DNA from 3 places in the Variovorax sp. OAS795 genome. Region 1 is predicted to be linked to each of the others. Evidence: predicted binding sites of a transcription regulator. Region 1 holds the regulator's gene; each other region holds the start of a gene.
What was found. Region 1 encodes LexA, which represses DNA repair genes until DNA is damaged. Its sites were predicted from a motif close to ACTGTATNNNNATACAGT; they were not measured.
Positions count from the first base shown of each region.

Region 2: a site for LexA is predicted at 2,784-2,801, ahead of ABID97_RS06030 (putative DNA modification/repair radical SAM protein). Genes of this name have one in related genera too.
Region 3: a site for LexA is predicted at 2,552-2,569, ahead of ABID97_RS10165 (PA0069 family radical SAM protein). Genes of this name have one in related genera too.

Region 1 is NZ_JBEPOH010000001.1:3,505,827-3,512,515, forward strand. It holds gene ABID97_RS16950 (MotA/TolQ/ExbB proton channel family protein) at 1-131, shown strand, start outside; gene ABID97_RS16955 (ExbD/TolR family protein) at 199-624, shown strand; gene lpxK (tetraacyldisaccharide 4'-kinase) at 625-1,608, shown strand; gene ABID97_RS16965 (Trm112 family protein) at 1,589-1,771, shown strand; gene kdsB (3-deoxy-manno-octulosonate cytidylyltransferase) at 1,768-2,541, shown strand; gene adk (adenylate kinase) at 2,676-3,332, shown strand; gene ABID97_RS16980 (asparaginase) at 3,345-4,340, opposite strand; gene lexA (transcriptional repressor LexA) at 4,413-5,087, shown strand; gene ABID97_RS16990 (hypothetical protein) at 5,227-5,598, shown strand; gene ABID97_RS16995 (D-2-hydroxyacid dehydrogenase family protein) at 5,690-6,689, shown strand, end outside.
Region 2 is NZ_JBEPOH010000001.1:1,271,304-1,277,992, reverse strand. It holds gene ABID97_RS06035 (UdgX family uracil-DNA binding protein) at 32-1,498, opposite strand; gene ABID97_RS06030 (putative DNA modification/repair radical SAM protein) at 1,510-2,763, opposite strand; gene ABID97_RS06025 (YbhB/YbcL family Raf kinase inhibitor-like protein) at 2,884-3,447, shown strand; gene ABID97_RS06020 (hypothetical protein) at 3,508-3,747, shown strand; gene ABID97_RS06015 (LysR family transcriptional regulator) at 3,732-4,664, opposite strand; gene ABID97_RS06010 (3-hydroxyacyl-CoA dehydrogenase NAD-binding domain-containing protein) at 4,811-6,689, shown strand, end outside.
Region 3 is NZ_JBEPOH010000001.1:2,106,817-2,113,505, forward strand. It holds gene ABID97_RS10145 (SRPBCC family protein) at 1-382, opposite strand, end outside; gene ABID97_RS10150 (SAM-dependent methyltransferase) at 425-1,390, opposite strand; gene ABID97_RS10155 (thiol-disulfide oxidoreductase DCC family protein) at 1,403-1,825, opposite strand; gene ABID97_RS10160 (GbsR/MarR family transcriptional regulator) at 1,885-2,472, opposite strand; gene ABID97_RS10165 (PA0069 family radical SAM protein) at 2,594-3,688, shown strand; gene ABID97_RS10170 (efflux transporter outer membrane subunit) at 3,639-5,087, opposite strand; gene ABID97_RS10175 (efflux RND transporter periplasmic adaptor subunit) at 5,123-6,379, opposite strand; gene ABID97_RS10180 (efflux RND transporter permease subunit) at 6,384-6,689, opposite strand, start outside.

The DNA.
Region 1 (6,689 bases):
TTGGCCTGATCGTGGCCATTCCGACGCTGATCTTCTGGCGCTATTTCCGCAGCCGGGTGGACGAATACCTGCTGAACCTCGAGCTCTCCGGCGAGCGCTTCGCGCGCCACCTGAACGCACTGCGGAAATGATGGATCCTTCGCTTGCCACCGCGCGTGCTGCGCTGCCGGCCGGAGGCCCGCGATGAGCCGCGGCCGCATGCAGTTTCGCCACGGCGCGCGCGACGAACCCGAGATCAACCTGATCCCGTTCATCGACGTGCTGCTGGTCGTTCTCATCTTCCTGATGCTCTCGACGACCTACAGCAAGTTCACCGAAATGCAGCTGCGCCTGCCGACGGCCGACGTCGATTCGCAGCGCGACTACCCCAAGGAAGTGATCGTCGCGGTGTCCGCCGACGGCCGCTATTCGATCAACAAGACGCCGCTGCCGGACCGCAACGTGGCCACCGTGGCCGCGGCGCTGGGTGCGGCCGCCACGGGCGGCAAGGACAGCGTGGTCATCATCAGTGCCGACGCCAGCAGCCCGCACCAGTCCGTGATCACGGTGATGGAGGCCGCACGCCGCGCCGGCCTGGTGCAGATCACGTTCGCAGCCCAGTCGACGGCGCAAGCAGGGCACTGAGTGCCGTTGCAGCGAGCCTGGTTGCATCGCGGTGCCCTGGCGTGCCTGCTGTGGCCGCTGTCGATGCTCTATGCAGCGCTGTTCGCGCTGCGGCGTTGGCTTTATCGCCGGGGGTGGCTCCAGACCGGGCATGTGCCGGTGCCGGTGATCGTCATCGGCAACGTCATTGCCGGCGGCGCCGGCAAGACGCCGGTCGTGATGGCCGTGGTTCGGCATCTGCAGGCCCGCGGCTTGCGCGCCGGCGTGGTGTCGCGCGGCTACGGCCGCCGCACGGACGACTGCCGCGAAGTGCTGGGCGAGAGCGACCCGCAAGACGTGGGCGATGAGCCGGCGCTGATCCACCGGGCCACGGGCGCGCCGGTGTTCGTGGCGAGGCGCCGCATCGACGCCGCACGCGCGCTGCTGGCCCGGCACCCGGCCGTGCAGGTCATCGTGAGCGACGACGGGCTGCAGCACCTGGCGCTCGGGCGCGACATCGAGGTCTGCGTGTTCGACGACCGCGGCGTCGGCAACGGCTGGCGGCTGCCCGCGGGACCCTTGCGCGAGCGCTGGCCGCGCCGATGCGACCTGGTGCTCCACAGCGGCGCGCATCCCGCATTCGAGGGCGGCTACACCGCCACCCGCGGCCTGGCGGACGACGCGGTTGCAAGCGATGGCCAGCGCGTGCCGCTGGACGTCCTGGCCGCGAAGCCGGTGATCGCGCTCGCCGCCATCGCACGGCCGCAAGCCTTCTTCGACATGCTGCGTGCCCGCGGCTTCGTGCTGGCCCAGACGATCGCGCTGCCCGACCACTTCGACTTTGCCGGATGGCAACGCCCTGCCGCGCCTGGATATCCTCTGGTCTGTACCGAGAAAGACGCCGTCAAATTGTGGCGACAGGCGCCGGATGCGCTGGCCGTGCCGCTGCGCTTCGCACCCGAGCCTGGTTTCTTCGCAGCGCTCGATGCAAAGCTATCATCGCTCGATGGATCCCAAGCTGCTTGAACTGCTCGTCTGCCCTGTCACCAAGGGCCCGCTGACCTGGAACCCGGAGAAACAGGAGCTCTGTTCGCGCAGCGCGCGCCTGGCCTATCCGGTGCGCGATGGCATTCCCGTGCTGCTCGAGAACGAGGCGCGCACGCTGTCCGACGAAGAGCTGGGGCTGTGAGCTTCACCGTCCTGGTGCCCGCACGGCTCGCTTCGACGCGGCTTCCCGACAAGCCGCTGGCGGATATTGCCGGCCTACCGATGGTGGTGCGTGTCGCCCGCCGCGCGAGCCACTCGGGCGCCGCGCGCGTGGTCGTGGCGGGCGACGATCCGTCGATCATCTCGGCCTGCAGGGCACACGGCGTCGAAGCCATCCTGACGCGCCAGGATCACGCCAGCGGCACCGACCGGCTGGCCGAAGCCTGCGAACAGCTGGGCCTGGACGGCAACGACATCGTCGTCAACGTGCAGGGCGACGAACCGCTGATCGACCCGGCGCTGATCGACGCGGTGGCCTCGACGCTGGCGGCGCATCCGGAAGCCGCCATGAGCACGGCGGTGCACGAGATCGATTCGCTGGACGACTTCCTGAACCCGAACGTGGTGAAGGCCGTACTCGACGCCGGCGGCAACGCGCTCTACTTCAGCCGCGCGCCCATCCCCTGGTGGCGCGACGGCGCCACCGGGGGCGCACCGCCGCGCGTGCTGCCCTCGCCTGCGCCGCTGCGCCATATCGGCATCTACGGCTACCGCGCCGCTTTCGTGCGCATGTTTCCTTCACTGGCGTCCGCGCCCATCGAGTCCACCGAAGCGCTCGAGCAGTTGCGCGCGCTGTGGCACGGCCATCGCATCGCCGTGCATGTGAGCCAGACCGCGCCCGGACCGGGCATCGACACGCCCGAAGACCTTGCCCGGGTGCGGGCGGTCTTCGCGGCCCGCCAGGCGCCCTGAAACCCATCCGCTCCAGCGGCGTAACCGGGAATTCTTCACGCTGACGCATGCTATCCTCGACGCAATTCCGCCTTGCACGGCCCTGGGGCCGGCGCTGGGCGCGACACAAGATCTAAGAACCGTCCGAGGACACCATGAGACTAATTTTGCTGGGCGCGCCCGGGGCGGGCAAAGGCACGCAAGCGGCCTTCATCTGCCAGAAATACGGCATTCCTCAAATTTCCACCGGCGACATGCTGCGCGCGGCCGTCAAGGCCGGCACGCCGCTCGGACAACAGGCCAAGGCCATCATGGAATCCGGTGGCCTCGTGAGCGACGACCTGATCATCAACCTCGTGAAGGAACGCATCGCGCAGCCCGATTGCGCCGATGGCTTCCTGTTCGACGGATTCCCGCGCACCATTCCGCAAGCCGACGCCATGAAGGCGGCGGGCGTCAAGCTCGACTACGTGCTCGAAATCGATGTGCCCTTCAGCGACATCATCGAACGCATGAGCGGCCGGCGTTCGCATCCGGCATCGGGCCGCACCTACCACGTGAAGTTCAACCCGCCCAAGGTCGAAGGCAAGGACGACGTGACGGGCGAGGACCTGATCCAGCGCAAGGACGACGAGGAAGAAACCGTGCGCAAGCGCCTGGAGGTCTACAGCCAGCAGACGCGTCCGCTGGTGGACTATTACTCGGCCTGGGCCAAGGAAGACCCGGCCGCGGCGCCGAAGTACCGCGCCATCAAGGGCGTGGGTACCGTCGACGAGATCACCCAGCGCGCCCTGGCTGCCCTCGGCAGCTGAACGCGAGCCGCATCAAGCGGCCGCCGGCTCCTCGCTCAGTTCCAGCATCAGGGCGATGCGCGCCTTGACCGGCGTGAGTGCGCCGGCATCGCGCAAGCGATCGTCCGCCCTTGGCAGGATGCGTCCGCTCGTGCAGCGTGTGGCACGGAGCACCGCCACGCCAGCGTCCTGCGCACGCAGCGCAGCGGCTTCCAGCGCGTGGTGCACCGTGCCGTTGCCGGTCGCCGCAATGACGAGTCCGTGCATCGGCTCGGCCACGCCCGCCGCGCGCTCCTGCAGCAGCATGTCGATGACCGCGCCGCTCGCACCGGCATGGCTCGTCACGATCTCGACCCTGGCCCAGCGCAGCGCCGCGCCTACGTTCGCTGCCAGCATTTTCGAGTGGGCGTTCCCCGTCGATCGCGGCCAGTCCCGAAGACGCCGCACCACGCCCTCTTCCACGTAGCCCACCGGGCCCGCATCGCCCGATGAGAACGCATCGGGACGGTAGGTGTGCACCTTCTGCACGTCCGGTGCGCCGTGGACCGTGCCGGCGCAAACCACCGTCACGCCCTCTGCACCCGGCGTGGCCGCCACCGCAATGGCATCGCGCACATTCTGGGGACCGTCGGGCGACAGCGAGCTTGCGGGACGCATGGCGCAGGTCAGCACCACCGGCTTGCCGGCGGCGAGCACCGAGTGGAGAAAGAAAGCGGTCTCTTCGATGGTGTCTGTTCCGTGCGTGATCACCACGCCAACCACGTCGGCCTCCGAGAGCCACGCGGCGCAGCGACGGGCAAGTTGCAGCAGGACATCGAATTCCATGTCCTTGCTGTCGAGCTGCGCCACCTGCTCCGCTTCGAGCGACAGGCCTTCGGGGGCGTCGATGCCGCCGAGCAGGTCCGCGACGCCGACCTCGCCCGCGGTGTAGCCGATGTTGTCGCCTTCACTGGCAGCGCGGCCCGCGATGGTGCCGCCCGTGCCCAGCACCACGACGCGGCGCACGTTCGGTGAATTGGAATTGACCATGCTTGCCAACTTTTAAAAACTGGTTAAAAATACAGCTACTGGATATTCAGCCAGTGCCGCAAGGAACCATCTATGCAGTTCGCCGTGAAGCTTACCGCCCGCCAGCAGCAAATCCTGGACTTGATCCAAAGCGCCATTGCGCGTACCGGCGCGCCGCCCACGCGGGCCGAGATCGCCAATGAACTCGGCTTCAAGTCCGCCAACGCGGCCGAAGAACACCTGCAGGCGCTGGCCCGCAAGGGTGTGATCGAACTCGTGAGCGGCACTTCGCGCGGCATCCGCCTCAAGGGCGATGCGCTGCGCTCGCTCAACGAGTCGCGCAACAACCAGTTCTCCCTTTCGCTGCCCGGCATGGCGCAGCTGGCGCTGCCGCTCATCGGCCGCGTTGCGGCGGGCTCGCCCATCCTGGCGCAGGAGCACGTCGACCAGACCTACTACGTCGAGAACACGCTGTTCCAGCGCCAGCCCGACTATCTGCTGAAGGTGCGCGGCATGTCCATGCGCGACGCCGGCATCATGGACGGCGACCTGCTCGCGGTGCAGGCCACCAAGGAAGCGCGCAACGGACAGATCGTGGTCGCCCGCCTCGGCGACGAAGTCACGGTCAAGCGCCTCAAGCGCAACAAGCAGGTCATCGAGCTGCATGCCGAGAACCCCGACTACCCGACCATCGTGGTCCAGCCCGGTGAACCTTTCGAGATCGAAGGCCTGGCGGTCGGCCTCATCCGCAACACGATGCTGATGTAGGCCCCTCGGGCCTGCACAGGCAGCACCCCATCCGGCCGCAACAGGTGGCGGGCGTATGGCGCAAGGTCGCCATCACCCTGTTTGCGTCCCTTCAAAGAAATCCTGCCTGTGTTCAACCTCAGACTTTCTTGGAGTTCACATGGGAATCGCCCTCCTCACCATCGTCGATTTGTGGATGCCTCTGCAATCGCTCGCAAACCGCCTGCTGCCGGCGCGCCGTCCGCGTCACCGCGATGGCGGCACTGCATCCACGGCCCTGCGCCATGCCGCGGTACGACCGGCCTGCACGGCCCGGCCCCAAGGTGCGCCGGCTCCCAAGACGGCGCCGGCGCCGAGCCGGCCGCTTCGCGTCATCCGGGTGGTCGACGGGCCCCAGGGTGAAAAACGCAGCACCAACCGCGTGGTGATCTCCGGCCGCATGGCAGACGTCTGCGCCGAACTCGACCGGCTCGCCGCGCTCGAAGCCATGGAGGCGCTGCGCACCGCGCCCCGCCCCACGCACCTGCACTGACCCCCGCACACCCCGGTGACCCTGGCCGGGCGCGGGTATCCAAACGTTCACGCGCGCGCCATGCCAATGCTGCGAGGCACAATGGCACGCCATGAACATTGTGATCCTCGACGATTACCAGGACGCCGTGCGCAAGCTGCGCTGCGCCGCCAAGCTGGACGCGTACGCGGCCAAGGTCTACACCAACACGGTCAAGGGCATCGGCCAGCTTTCGGTTCGCCTGAAGGATGCCGACGTCATCGTGCTGATCCGCGAACGCACCCACATCTCGCGCCAGCTGATCGAAAAACTCCCCAAGCTCAAGCTCATCTCGCAGACCGGGCGCGTGGGCGGCCACATCGACGTCACGGCCTGCACCGAGCGCGGCGTAGCAGTGGCCGAGGGCACCGGCTCTCCCCAGGCGCCCGCGGAGCTGACATGGGCGCTGATCATGGCGGCCATGCGCCGCCTGCCGCAGTACATCAGCAACCTCAAGCACGGCGCGTGGCAGCAGTCGGGGCTCAAGTCGGCCTCGATGCCGCCCAATTTTGGGCTCGGCTCGGTGCTCAAGGGCAAGACGCTGTGCATCTGGGGCTACGGGCGCATCGGCCAGCTGGTGGCGCGCTACGGGCAGGCCTTCGGCATGCAGGTGGTCATCTGGGGCCGCGAAGCCAGTTGTGCCAAGGCCCGGTCGGACGGCTTCCAGGTGGCACAGAACCGCCAGGAATTCTTTGCCGCCGCCGACGTGCTGTCCGTTCACCTGCGGCTCAACGAGGAGACCACCGGCCTGGTCAAGCTCGAAGACCTTTCGCGCATGAAGCCGACCGCACTCTTCGTCAACACCTCGCGCGCCGAGCTGGTGGAGGCCGACGCGCTGCTGGCCGCGCTCAATCGCGGCCGTCCGGGGCTGGCTGCCGTCGACGTGTTCGAGAGCGAACCGCCGCTTCAGGGCCATGCGCTGCTGCGCCTGGAGAACTGCATCTGCACGCCGCACATCGGCTATGTCGAACAGGACAGCTACGAGAGCTACTTCGGCCAGGCTTTCGACAACGTCGTGAGCTTCATCAAGGGCAATCCCACCAACATCGTGAATCCCGGCGCCCTGCAGGTTC
Region 2 (6,689 bases), 2.2 Mb from region 1:
TTCAAGCGCGGCCAGGTTCTCCCCTGTTCGTTCATGCGGCGATGGCAGCAGGAAGCGTATCGCGCGCCAACGCGAGCTCGGCCCGCCAGCGCCCCAAGGCTTCGGCGCGCTCCGCATCGGGCAGGCGCAGCAGCGCCGACGGATGCAGGGTCACGAACACGGGGCGGCCGTCGCCGCGCTCGTGCAGCCACGCGCCGCGCTCGGCCTGCACGGCCACTGGCCGGCCCAAGAGGGCGCGCGCGGCTGTTGCGCCGAGCGCCACCAGCCCCTGGGGCCGGACCAGCGAAATCTCGCTCTCGAGCCAGTGGGCGCAGGCCTCGGCCTCGCGCTGGCCCGCGGTCTTGTGGATGCGGCGCTTGCCACGCAGTTCGTACTTGAAGTGCTTCACGGCATTGGCCAGGTAGACGGTCTCGCGCGCCCAGCCCAGCTGCGCCATCGTGCGGTCGAGCAGCTGGCCGGCGGGACCGACGAAGGGGCGGCCAACCAGGTCCTCCTGGTCGCCGGGTTGCTCGCCGACCAGCATGTGCTGCGGCGCGATCAGGCCTTCGCCGCACACGGCCTGGGTGGCGAGTGCGCCGATGGGGCACGCGCGGCAGGCATGCGCCGCCGCGCGCAGCTCGCCGAGATCCGCGGGCGCCGCGCCTTCGGGCGGCCGCAGGTGCAGCGGGATGGGTGCGCGGATGCGGCGCGCCGCGGTGGGCGGCGCCTCGATCATCGACTGGCTGCGCGCCTCCGCGGCATCGGCAAGGGGCTGGATCAGCGCCGCCTCCGGGAGGTTGTGCCAGTAGCGGCGCGGCATTTCGCGCCGCATGGCCGCGAGCTTGAGCCGCGCGGGGTTGAAGATGTGTTCGTAGTAGGTGAGCCAGAGCTGCTCGCCGCCATCGGGCGGCGGCTTCTCGCGGCGGTCGGCGCCCTCGCGGAATGCGAGCGCCTGGCCGTTCCACTCGACGCAGCGCTCGGGCGTGAGGATGGCCCAGCGCATCTGCGCGAAGCGGCGCGCGAAGAACGGCGCGTTGGCCTCGACGATGTGATGGTCGGGCTCGAACCACGCCACATGGCGCTCCACGCCGTCATTGCCCACCACGCGGGTGAAGCGCACGAAGGCACGCATCTTGTGGATGTCGCGGTGCACGGCCTTGGCCATCTGCCGGGCTTGCATCAGGTCGGCATCGAGCGGGTCGTGCCGCAGCGCGGGCTCGTGCGCGAGGCGCCACAGCAGGCGGTACAGCAGTGCATGGCGCTGCGGCTCGCGGTGCAGGATCACGTCGCCGCACAGTTCGACGAACCATGGGGGCACGGCCAGCGGCGCCGCGGCGGCAGTTGCTGCGGGAAGCGTGGCCGCGCCCGCTTCGCCGAACAGGTCGGCGGCTTCGCCGGCTGCCTGCGCCGCGCTCCATTCGACGCGTTCCGGCGGCACGCCCGCGGCGAGCAGCTGCCGCGCATGGCGGCGGAAGGCGCCGAGATCGGTCGCGTCGTCGAGCCGCACTTGAACTTGCATGGCGGTCGCGCTCAGAACAACGAAGCTTGTGCCGCGCGCGGCGGTTCCGGCGAAATCACCGGAGCGCCCGGCGCCGGCCGGTGCCTGTCGGCCACCACGAACGGCAGCACCTTGCGCGCTGGCACGTGCAGCCGCCGAAGGTCGTCCGCGCGCACCCGTCGCACGCGCCGCGCCTGCAGCAGCCGCTCGACCGCCTTCACGCCGAGCCCCGGCACGCGCAGGAGCATTTCGCGCGGCGCATGGTTCAGGTCGACCGGAAAGCGGTCGGCATGCGCGAGCGCCCAGGCCAGCTTGGGATCGACATCGAGCCGCAGCAGTCCGTCGGGCTCGGCCACGATCTCCTGGTGGTCGAAGCCGTAGAAGCGCATGAGCCAGTCGGCCTGGTAGAGCCGGTGCTCGCGCATCAGTGGCGGCGCGGCCAGCGGCAACGCGCGTGCGGCATCGGGAATGGGGCTGAAGGCGGAGTAGTACACGCGCCTGAGCTTGTAGGCGCCGTAGAGCGTGGCGCTGGAGGCGAGGATGCGCCGGTCGTCCGTCGCATCGGCGCCCACGATCATCTGCGTGCTCTGGCCGGCGGGCGCGAAAGGCGGCGGCTTTGCGGCGGCGGGCGCCGCGCCGGGCAGCGCGCGGATGGGCACCACGCGGCGCGCCTCCTCGCGCGTGTCGTCGATGCGCAGGCGCAGCCGCGCCATCGAGCGGCGGATGGCGCTTTCGTCCTTCTCGGGCGCAAGCGCGCGCAGGCCCTCGGTGGTCGGCATCTCGACGTTGATGCTCAGGCGGTCGGCATAGCGGCCGGCGCGCGCGATGAGCTCGTCGCTCGCATCGGGAATGGTCTTCAGGTGGATGTAGCCGCGGAAGTCGTGGTCTTCGCGCAGCGCACGCGCCACCTCGACCACCTGCTCCATCGTGTGGTCGGGCGACTTGACGATGCCGCTGGAGAGAAACAGCCCCTCGATGCAATTGCGGCGGTAGAAGTCGAGCGTGAGCTGCACCACCTCCTCGACGCGAAAGCGCGCGCGCGGCACGTTGCTCGACGCACGGTTGACGCAGTAGAGGCAGTCGTACTGGCAGTGGTTGGTGAGCAGCACCTTGAGCAGCGAGATGCAGCGCCCGTCGGGTGCGTAGCTGTGGCAGATGCCGGCGCCCTCGGTCGAGCCGATGCCGCGGCCGCCGACCGAGTCGCGCGGCTGCGAGCCGCTGGACGCGCAGGAGGCGTCGTACTTGGCGGCGTCCGCGAGGATGGCGAGTTTGCGCTGGAGGTCCACGACAATTCCGGGCAGAAGATACTGTATTTATATACAGTTTTGCATGGCCCCTGTGGGAAGAAGGCGAAAGCCGCCCGCGCGCATTGCGCCGCTTCCGAACCTTGGGCTACGCTCGGCGGCATGTCCTCCCCGCACCTCGCTCTTCTCTCGCTCCCGGCCATCGCGGCCCTTCTCGCCGGCTGCGGCGCCATGGCGCCCGCCCCTGGCGGCAAGGCGCCCACCGGCATGAAGGTCACCTCGACCGCCTTTGCCGACAACGGCGTCATTCCCGCCCCCTATGCCGGCCTCGGTGATTGCGGCGGCAAGAACGTTTCGCTGCCCGTGGCCTGGACGCAGCTGCCCGCCAAGGCGAAGTCGGTCGCCGTGCTGCTGTCGGACCCGGACGGTGCGCTGGGCCTGGGCGTCTCGCACTGGGTGGCCTACAACATCCCGGCCGAGCGGGGTGAGCTCAAGGCGAACGAGGCTGGCGGCTTCACGGTCGGCACCAACGTGGCCGGCGCAACGGCCTACCGCGGCATGTGCCCGCCGGTCGGCGACCATCCGCACCACTACACGCTGACCGTGGTGGCCTCCGACCTGGCGCCGGGCGCGCTGCCAGCCGGTCTCACGCGCGATGCGCTGCTGGCGGCGCTCAAGGGCCATGCGCTGGGCGGCCAGAGCGTGGTCGGGCTGTACAGCCGCTAAAGTCGCGGGGTTCGCCCTCCCTCCTTCACCCCACGCCGTGCGCCGCGATGCGCAGTTCCGATGCGCCGATCCGCTGCCCTCTTCGTTCTCGTTGCCGCCCTGCTCGCCGCAAGCTGCGTTTCGCGGCCCGCGCCGCGGGTGACCTTTCTCAGCGACGGCGTGCTCAAGTCGCCCACCGCGCAAGACGCCGAAAACTACTGCCGCAATTTCGGCGCACCGATGCGGTTCCTGAGCGCCGAGGGGTCGGAAGTCCCGGCCGCGCAGGTGCCGGCCGGGCCGGTGGTCTACCGCTGCGACTGATCGGCCGGCTGCGCGCCGGGCGCACGCACGCGCTCGAGGATGAAGTCGATGAAGGTGCGGATCGCACGCGTGTGCTGCCGGTTGGGCATGTAGAGCATGAACATCTGCGTGCCGAAGATCGAAAGGCGCCAGTCGTCGAGCGTGGTCACCACATCGCCCTTGCGCACGTCTTCCTGCACCACGTAGTCGGGCACGAGGCCGATGCCCAGGCCCGCGAGAACGGCCTGGCGCAGGAACAGGAAGTTCTCCGAAATCAGCGTCGGCTCCAGGATCACCTCGCGCCGGACCACGCCCAGATTCTGGCCCTGGTAGGCCGACACGCGCAGCTGCCGGCCGATGACTGCCGCCGTGACCACCGGTGCAGCCTGCAGTTCGTCCAGCTGCACCGGCAGCGGATGCCTTTCTGCATAGCTTCGTGACGCGCAGGCCACGTAGCGCACCGGCCCCAGGTCGCGTGCCACCAGGTTCTGCGGCGGCTCGGGAATCACGCGCACCGCGATGTCGACTTCGTCGCGCAGCAGGTCTTCGATGCGGTTCTCGAACACCACGTCGAGCACGATGCCGGGGTACTGCCGCTTGAAGTCGATCAGCCAGTCGGCCATGACCAATTGGCCGTAGCCGCTGGGCACGCTCAGCCGCACGCGGCCCTGCAGCCCCTCGCCCAGCGTGGTGACCGACTCTTTCGCGGCCAGCAGCTCGGTCTGGATGGCGACCCCGTGCTGGTACAGCCGCAACCCGATCTCGGTCGGCTCGGCGCGGCGGGTGGTGCGGCGCACCAGCTGCGCGCCGACCGAGCGCTCCAGCTGGTTCAGGTGGTAGCTGACGTTGGCCCGGCTCATCTTGAGCCGGCGCGCCGCGGCGCTCAGGTTGCCCGCGTCGAGGATTTCCACCAGCAGGGTCAGCGATTGCAGGTCCATCCGCGCGATTGTGTCAAAAATTCTTTGACAGTCTGTCAACTGGCTATGCAATTGTCAAAGCCGTGGCGCGGGCCAAGAATGCGGGGTTCACCCCAGAGCCTCGGGCCCCTCGCGCAGCAGGGCCCGCCACGCAAGAGACAAAGCACATGGCCACCCCGACTCCCAGCCCCTCCACGTCTTCCGGTCCCGTCACCTTCGAACGTCGAGGCGACGTGTTCGTCGTGACCATCGACAACCCACCCGTCAATGCGCTTGGCGTGGACGTTCGCCGCGGTCTCGTGGCCGCCATCGATGCGGCCGAGGCCGATGGCGCCGCCGCGGTGCTGATCGTGGGCGCGGGACGCAATTTCATCGCGGGCGCCGACATTCGCGAATTCGGCAAGACACCGCAGCCGCCCTCGCTGCCCGAGGTGTGCCTGGCGATCGAGAATTGCAGCAAGCCGGTGGTCGCGGCCATCCATGGCGCGGCGCTGGGCGGCGGCCTCGAGGTCGCGCTTTCGGCGCACTACCGCCTCGCGGCGCCCTCCGCCAAGCTGGGCCTGCCCGAAGTGGCGCTCGGCCTGTTGCCCGGCTCGGGCGGCACGCAGCGCGCACCGCGCCTCATCGGCGTGAAGCCCGCGCTCGAACTGATGCTCAGCGGCCGCCATGCGGGCGCGAAAGAAGCGCTGTCGCTCGGCCTCGTCGACCGGCTCGGCACCGAGGCCGACGCGCTGGCCGAAGGACTTGCCTATGCGCAGGAGCTGGTCGCCGCCAAGGCGCCGGTGCGCCGCACGCGCGAGGCCGCCGGCCTGGCCGATTCGGAGGCCAGCCGCGCCGCGCTCGAAGCCGCACGCGCCGACACCGCGAAAAAGAGCCGCGGCCTGTTCTCGCCGATGAAGATCATCGAAGCGGTCGAAGCTGCGCTCACGCTGCCCTTCGACGAAGGCATGGCGCTGGAGCGCAAGCTCTTCCTGCAATGCATCGACAGCCCGCAGCGCGCCGGCCTCATCCACGCGTTCTTCGCCGAACGCGAGGTGCTCAAGGCGCCCGAGACCAAGGCCGCCAAGCCGCGCGCGCTCGATGCAGCCGGCATCGTCGGCGGCGGCACCATGGGTGCGGGCATCGCGGTGGCGATGCTCGACGCCGGCATGCCCGTGACCATGATCGAGCGCGACGAGCCGAGCCTCGCGCGCGGCCGGCAGCATGTCGAGAAGGTGTACGACGGCCTCATCAAGAAGGGCCGCATGACGCCCGAGGCCAAGGCCGCGGTGATGACGCGCTTCTCGGGTTCCACGCGCTACGACGCGCTCGCTCAGGTCGATATCGTGGTCGAGGCCGTGTTCGAGGACATGGGCGTGAAGAAGGCCGTGTTCGCCGAGCTCGACCGCGTGTGCAAGCCCGGCGCCGTGCTGGCCACCAACACCTCGTACCTCGACATCGACGAGATCGCGGCCAGCATCTCGCGTCCGCAGGACGTGGTGGGCCTGCACTTCTTCTCGCCGGCCAACATCATGAAGCTGCTCGAGATCGTGGTGCCCGCGAAGGTGAGCGCCGACGTGGTCGCCACCGGCTTCGAACTCGCGAAGAAACTCAAGAAGGTGCCGGTGCGCGCCGGCGTGTGCGACGGCTTCATCGGCAACCGCATCCTGGCCGTGTACCGCCAGGCCGCCGACCACATGATGGAAGACGGCGCCTCGCCCTACCAGATCGACGAGGCGGTGCGCAACTTCGGCTACCCGATGGGACCGTTCCAGGTGTCCGACCTGGCGGGCGGCGACATCGGCTGGGCCACGCGCAAGCGCAAGGCCGCCACGCGCGACCCGAAGGCGCGCTACGTGCAGATTGCCGACCGCATCTGCGAACGCGGCTGGTTCGGCCAGAAGACGCAGCGCGGCTACTACCTGTACCCCGAAGGCGCACGCACCGGCGTGCCCGACCCCGAGGTGCTGGCGATCATCGACGCCGAGCGCGCGCGCGTGGGCATCACGCCGCGCACGTTCACCGAGGACGAAATCATGCGCCGCTACATGGCCGCGATGGTCAATG
Region 3 (6,689 bases), 1.4 Mb from region 1:
ACAGGGGCACGATGACGATGGCGCAGATGATTCCCTCGATGTAGACCAGCAGCGTGCCGAGGACGAACAGCGCGGTCGAGACCCACGGCACGCAAACGTAGTAGCCCCAGCCGCGCCGCTTGATGCGCTCGGCCATGTACACCGTGACCGCGCCGCACACCGCCGGCGCCAGGAAGACGAAGGAACCCAGCATTGCGGAGTAGCGCTGGCCCGGCAGGCCGCCGAAGGCGATGCGCAGCACCAGGGCTGCCGCTGCGCCGGCGAGCAGCGGCGAGACCCACGCAAAGGGCATGTGGGGGACGCGTGTGTCGCGCAACGGTGTGCCACCGGCGGGGCGGGCGGCCAGTTCCTGGGAGCCGGCTTCCGGCGGTTCTGTGCTCATGGAATTTTCTCCTCCTCGTGTGTTGTTCTGGGTCCGGCGCAATCAGCCGCTGCGCTTCGCGGTCACCATGCAGTAGTCGAAGTCGCGCCAGAAAAGGCCCAGCACCAGGGCGCAATAGCTCGCGACGATGTGCTTGCGGCGCCACGGGCTTAGCCGGCCGCGCGCCTTCCAGAGTTCGGCCAGCGCAAAGCGCGTGGCAAGCGCCGGAATGTGCAGCGCGCTGGGCGCCACGCGCCAGCGCAGCGACCGCACCTCGATCTGTTCGAATCCGCTCGCCTGCAATGCGTCGACAAAATCGCCGCGCACGGCCAGCGTGGGGACGGCCCAGCTGTCGGCCCACAGGCGGTGCAGCCAGCCGGCGGCGCGGCCGGGCTCGCGCTGCAGCAGGAAGCCGTCGATCACCACGAGCCGCGCGCCGGGCTTCAGCAGGCGGGCCGCCTCCCGCGCGAAATCGGCCTTGGCCGTGCCGCTCGCGTAGCAGGCGCTTTCGAGGGCCCAGGCGCCGTCGGCCTGTGCGGTGGGCAGGCCGGTGCGCGTGTAGTCGGCTTCGAGGTGGGCCATGCGGTCGGCCACGCCGGCGCCCGCGTCGAGCCGTTGCGCAATGCGGTTCTGCACCGGCACGTTGGTGACCGTGACTGCATACAGCGAGGGGTCGTCGCGCACCAGCGTGCGCGCGGTGGCGCCGGCGCCACAGCCCAGGTCGACGACGCAGCGGCGATGCGGGCTCTTCTTTGCGTTCCCGGGCTCGCCGAGCTGCAGCGCACGACCTACCGCGCGGTTCATTTCCACCAGCATGCCCTCGCGCCGGAACGGGTTGAGCCCGAGCCGCCAGAAGCCGAAATGCATGTTGTAGCTGGGACTCCATGCGCGGTAGTCGTCCGCGACTTCGGTGAAGTAGTCCTGCGTGTCGGCCTTGCTGACCGGCGGGGCAGCATTGGGTTGGGCATCGGCCGTGGGCGCACCGGCGGTTCGGTGCACGAGAAGGTCGGGCTCGAAGACATTCGGCATGAGAACTCCTTTTCAGATCCGGCAGTTGCCGCCGGCGCAGGTGCGGGACGACCGCGCCGCCTTGCCGGCCACGAGGGCCACGAGCCAACGCGGCAGCCGGTAGCGGTTGTGCGCAAGCACCGCATAGGCGCGGTCGGCCATCGGCGCGATCCAGGGCAGGTCGAGCAGGAAGCTGCCGCTCGGCAGGCCGACCGCGTCGCGGCAGGCGCGGATGGCCGGCACGCCGACAAACACCTGGCCTGCGGCATCGACCGCGTGGATGGCCGCCATGAGTGCTTCGCGCGGTGCCGGCCCCGCGTTGAACCCCGCGGGCGAGCAGTCCACAAGGTCCAGCCGGGCTGCGGCATCGCGTGCCTTCATGGCGCTCATCTCTGCCGTGCAGAGCACGCAGGTCGCATCGAAGTAGACGGTGAGGGGGTAAGCAACGGCAATCATTCGGAGTTGTTTTCGTTATTTCTGTTAAAACAGAAATAGTTGGGCAAAAAAAAGGAGCCTCAGATCATCGGCAGGCTGGCATGGTGGGCATCGGCATCGCCGTCTTTCCTGGGGGCCGGGACGGCATCTCCGCGCACGAACTTCTGCACGCTGGCGCCCAGCGTCAGCACCTTGTCGAGCGTGCCCGGTGAAAGCCGCAGCATCTCGTCGGCCCAGGTGGCCAGCTTGCCCATCAGGTCCATGGTGGAGCGGATGCGGTCTTGCGCATCGGCGGGCTCCTTCTGGAAATCGGGGCTGGCGACAATTTCGCGCAGCATGCGGACGGTGGGATCGAACTCGCGTTCCTTGCGCTCGCGCACCACGGTGCGGAACAGCTCCCACACGTCGACGCTGGTTTCGAAATAATCGCGCCGGTCGCCGAGGATGTGCGTGACCCGCACGAGGTTCCACGCCTGCAGTTCCTTGAGGCTGTTGCTCACGTTGGAACGCGCCACGCCGAGCGTCTCGGAGAGCTCTTCGGCGTGCATGGGCTTGCCGCGCACGAACAGCAGCGCATGGATTTGCGACACCGTGCGGTTGACGCCCCACATCGAGCCCATTTCACCCCAGTGAAGAACGAACTTGCGTTGGATGTCGGTGAGTTCCATGGGCCTGAGTCTAAGATTCCAGAAATTTCTGTCAAGAGAGAAATACAAATTTCGTTTGCGTCCCCAGTCCAAGGAGGATACTGTATTTATATCCAGTATTTTCGACGTGAAAGGACCCGCCATGCCGGCCGCCTACATTCCCCTCCATGCCATCAAGGGCCGCGGCGCCGCCACGCGCCTGGCCCACCGCTTTACGCGCGACGAGCGCAACGCCTTCGACGACGGCTGGGGCACGCTCGAAGAAGGCGCAGCCGAGGCGGAGGACCTGCAACCGCTCGCCACCGAAGTGCGCTTCGAAGACGTGAAGTCGGTGCTGAACGAAAACGACTCGCCCGACGTGTCCTTCGACCGGTCGCTCAACCCGTACCGCGGCTGCGAGCACGGCTGCATCTATTGTTTTGCGCGGCCCACGCACAGCTATCTCAATTTGTCGCCGGGGCTCGACTTCGAGACCAAGCTCATCGCCAAGCGCAACATCGTCGAGGTGCTGCGCACCGAGTTCGGCCGCAAGGGCTACAAGCCGAGCCACGTCGCCATCGGTACGGCCACCGACTGCTACCAGCCCATCGAGCGCGATCTGCGGCTCACGCGTTCGGTGATCGAGCTGCTGAAGGAGACACGCCATCCGTTCGCGCTGGTCACCAAGTCGAGCGCGGTGGAGCGCGACCTGGACCTGATCGCACCCATGGCCGCCGAGCGCCTGGCGGCCGTGTACATCACGGTGACCACGCTGGACGGCGACCTGGCCCGCAAGCTGGAGCCGCGCGCCGCCGCGCCGCACCGTCGGCTGCGCACCATCCGCACCCTGGCCGAAGCCGGCGTGCCGGTGGGCGTGAGCGTGGCGCCGCAGATTCCCTTCGTGAACGAAGACATGGAACAGGTGCTCGAAGCCGCCTGGGAAGCCGGTGCGCGCAGCGCGTTCTACACCGTGATCCGGCTGCCGTGGGAGGTGGCGCCGCTCTTCAAGGAATGGCTCGCGCTGCACTATCCGCAGCGTGCGGACCGCATCATGGCGCGCATCCACGAGATGCGCGGCGGCAAGGACTACGACGCCGACTTCGCCACGCGCATGAAGGGCACGGGCCTGTGGGCCGACCTGATCCGCCAGCGCTTCGAGAAGGCGGCCAACCGCATCGGCTTCAACCGCGAGCGCATCGAACTCGACCTCAGCGCGTTCCGGCCGCCTGGCGCATCGGGGCAGGGCAGCCTGTTCTAGGGTCGCTGGGGGTAGAGGCACCGGCGCCGCACCAGTCGCCGCCGAGCGCCTTCACCAGGAACACCGAGGTCAGCAGGCGCTGGCCCTGCAGCTGCGAGGCCTGGCGCTCCACGGTGAGCAGCGACTGCTGGGCGGTGATCACGTCCAGGTAGGTCGAGGCACCGCCTTCGTAGCGGCTCGTGGCCATGTCGAGCACGCGGCGCGCCGCCCCAACCGCGGCCTGCGCCTGGGTGGTCGCGCGGTCGAGCGCGGCAAGTCCGGTGATGCCGTCTTCCACCTCCTGCATGGCGGTGAGCACCGTGCGGCGGTAGTTGCCCACGGTGGCGTCGTAGCCGGCCTTGGCAAAGTCGACGTTCGCGCGCACCCGGCCACCGTCGAACAGCACCTGCGTGGCCGACACGCCCACCGACCACAGCAGGCTCGGCCCGTTGAACAGCGTCTCGATCATGCGGCTGTCCACACCCACGGTCGGCGAGATGATGAAGCTCGGGTAGAAGGCCGCGGTGGCCACGCCGATCTGCGCATTGGCCGCGGCCATCGCGCGCTCGGCCGAGGCCACGTCGGGCCGGCGCTGCAGCATCTCGGACGGCACGCCCAGCGGCACCGCCGGCGGCCTGATCTCGCGCAGGTCCGCGGCCAGCGCGAAGCTCGGCGCCGGCGTGCCCGTGAGGGTGGCCAGTGCGTGCTCGTACTGCGCACGCTGCTTCTTCAGCACGTCGACCTGCGTCAGCGTGGTGTCGAGCAGCGCCTGCTGCTGCGCCACGTCGAGGCCCGACACCGCGCCCAGCTCATGCCGCGCCGTGACCAGTTCGAGCGCGCGCCGCTGCAGCGCAATGGAGCGCGAGAGCACGTCGAGTTCGATGTCGGTCGAGCGCAGGTTGAAATAGTTGTTCGCCACGTCGGCGGTGAGCACGAGCCGGGTGTTCTCGAGGTCGGCGGCCGATTGTTCGGCCGAGGCGGTGGCGCCTTCGACGCTGCGCTGCACGCGGCCCGCCAGGTCGAGTTCGTAGCTGGCGTTGAGCGACAGCGCGAAGTCGTTCTGCACCGTCGACGAATTGGCGGTCGCATAGTTGGTGAGCGGCCGGTTGGCGGAAATCTTGAGGCGCGATGCGCGGGTGCCGAGCCCGAGCTGCGGAAACTGGCTGGCCGAACTGGCCGACACCGTGGCGCGCGCCTGGGCCAGCCGCGCGTTGGCCACGGCCAGCGTCGGGCTGCCGGCCAGCGCCTGCTCCTGCAGCGCATCGAGCTGCGCATCGCCGAAGCGTTTCCACCATGGGCCCTTGTCGGCGCTGTCGTCCGGTGCGGCCTGGCGCCAGGGCGCCTCGAGCTTCCAGCTCACGGGCAGCGGCGTTGCGGGTGCCTTGTAGTCGGGGCCGACCGCGCAACCCGCGGCCAGCATTGCCGCGGCCAGGGCAGCAGCGAATGGGCGCAGTTTCACGCCGGTTCCTTTCGCGCGGGCGGCTTGGCCTGTGCGGGCGCCGGTGCATCGGGCGCGACCGTCACCACGTCGCCCTCGGCCAGGGAATCGGAGGGGTTGAGCACCATGCGGTCGTTGCCGCCGATGCCTTCGACCAGTTCGACGTTCTCGCCGTAGTTGCGGCCCAGCGTGACGGGACGCAGCTGGATACGGCCTTCTGCATCGACCACCGCGATGCGCGTACCTTCAGCGCGAAACAGCAGCGCGTTGGCCGGCACGGTGAGCGTCCGGGCCGCGGCCAGCGGCAGCGAGACCTGCACGTAGGCACCCGGCAGCAGCGCGCCGTCGCGGTTGGGCAGCGACACCTCCACCTGCATCATCCGCGTGGTGGCGTCGATCGAGCCCGAGGTGCGCGCCACCTCGCCGTTGAAGCGCTGGCCGCGCAGTTCGGCCTGCGTCACCACCACCGGCTGGCCGGCCTTGACCAGCTGTGCATAGGCCTGCGGCACGTTGATGTACACGCGCAGCGGATCGGTCTGGGCCAGCATAAAGAGCGCGCGTCCGGCGCCGCCGCCCGCACCCGCATCGATGAGGTCGCCCACGTCGACGTTGCGGCGCGTGATCACGCCCGCGAACGGCGCCACGATGCGCTTGAAGCCTTCGGTCTGGCGCAGCCGCTGCACATTGGCATCGGCCGCCGCGACGTTCGAGGTGGCCTGCGCCACGGCGCTGCGGCGCTCGTCCAGGTCCTGCTGCGAGACCACGTCCTTTTTGCGCAGGTTTTCCCAGCGCTCGGCCGTGCTCTTCGCGAGTTCCAGGCCTGAAGCGGCCTGCGCGCGCGCCGCGATCGCCTGCGACAGCTGCTGGTCGATCTCGGGGGTTTCGATCTCCGCCAGCAGCTCGCCCTTTTCGACGCGACTGCCGATGTCCCGGGTCCAGCGCTTGAGATAGCCGCTGGCCCGTGCCGAGATCGGCGATTGCACGAAGCCCTGCAGCGTGCCGGGCAGCGCCAGCGTCTGGCCGGCGGTGGGCGTGCGCGGCAGGGCCGTCTGCACATGCAGCTTGGCACGTTCGGCGGTGCCGGCCTCGAGCGCACGCGCATTGGCCATGCGCACGATCACCGTGCGCGCCGCGCCGAGCGCCAGCAAGACAAGCACGATGACCACCAGCCAGCGCGTGCGCTTCACGATCTGCCGCCGCCGCAGCAGCTCGCCTTCGCCCTCTTCGGCCGCGATGGGATGGATGGCCAATGCCGAATGGCGTTGCTCCGTCATGGAATCAGTTCTCCTGGGGCGCAGGGCCCGCGTCGGTTGGCGCCGCATCGTGTGCCTGCTCGCGCGCTGCCTTGCGGTGCGCAAGCCGACTGTGCACTCCCGCGAACACGGCGGGCACGAAAAACAATGTCGACACCGTGGCAAAGAGCAGGCCGCCGATCACCGCGCGGCCGAGCGGCGCGTTCTGCTCGGCGCCTTCGCCGAGCCCGAGCGCCATCGGGATCATGCCGATGATCATGGCCAGCGCCGTCATCAGCACCGGCCGGATCCGCGTGGCGCCGCCTTCGAGCGCGGCCGACAGCGGTGGGAT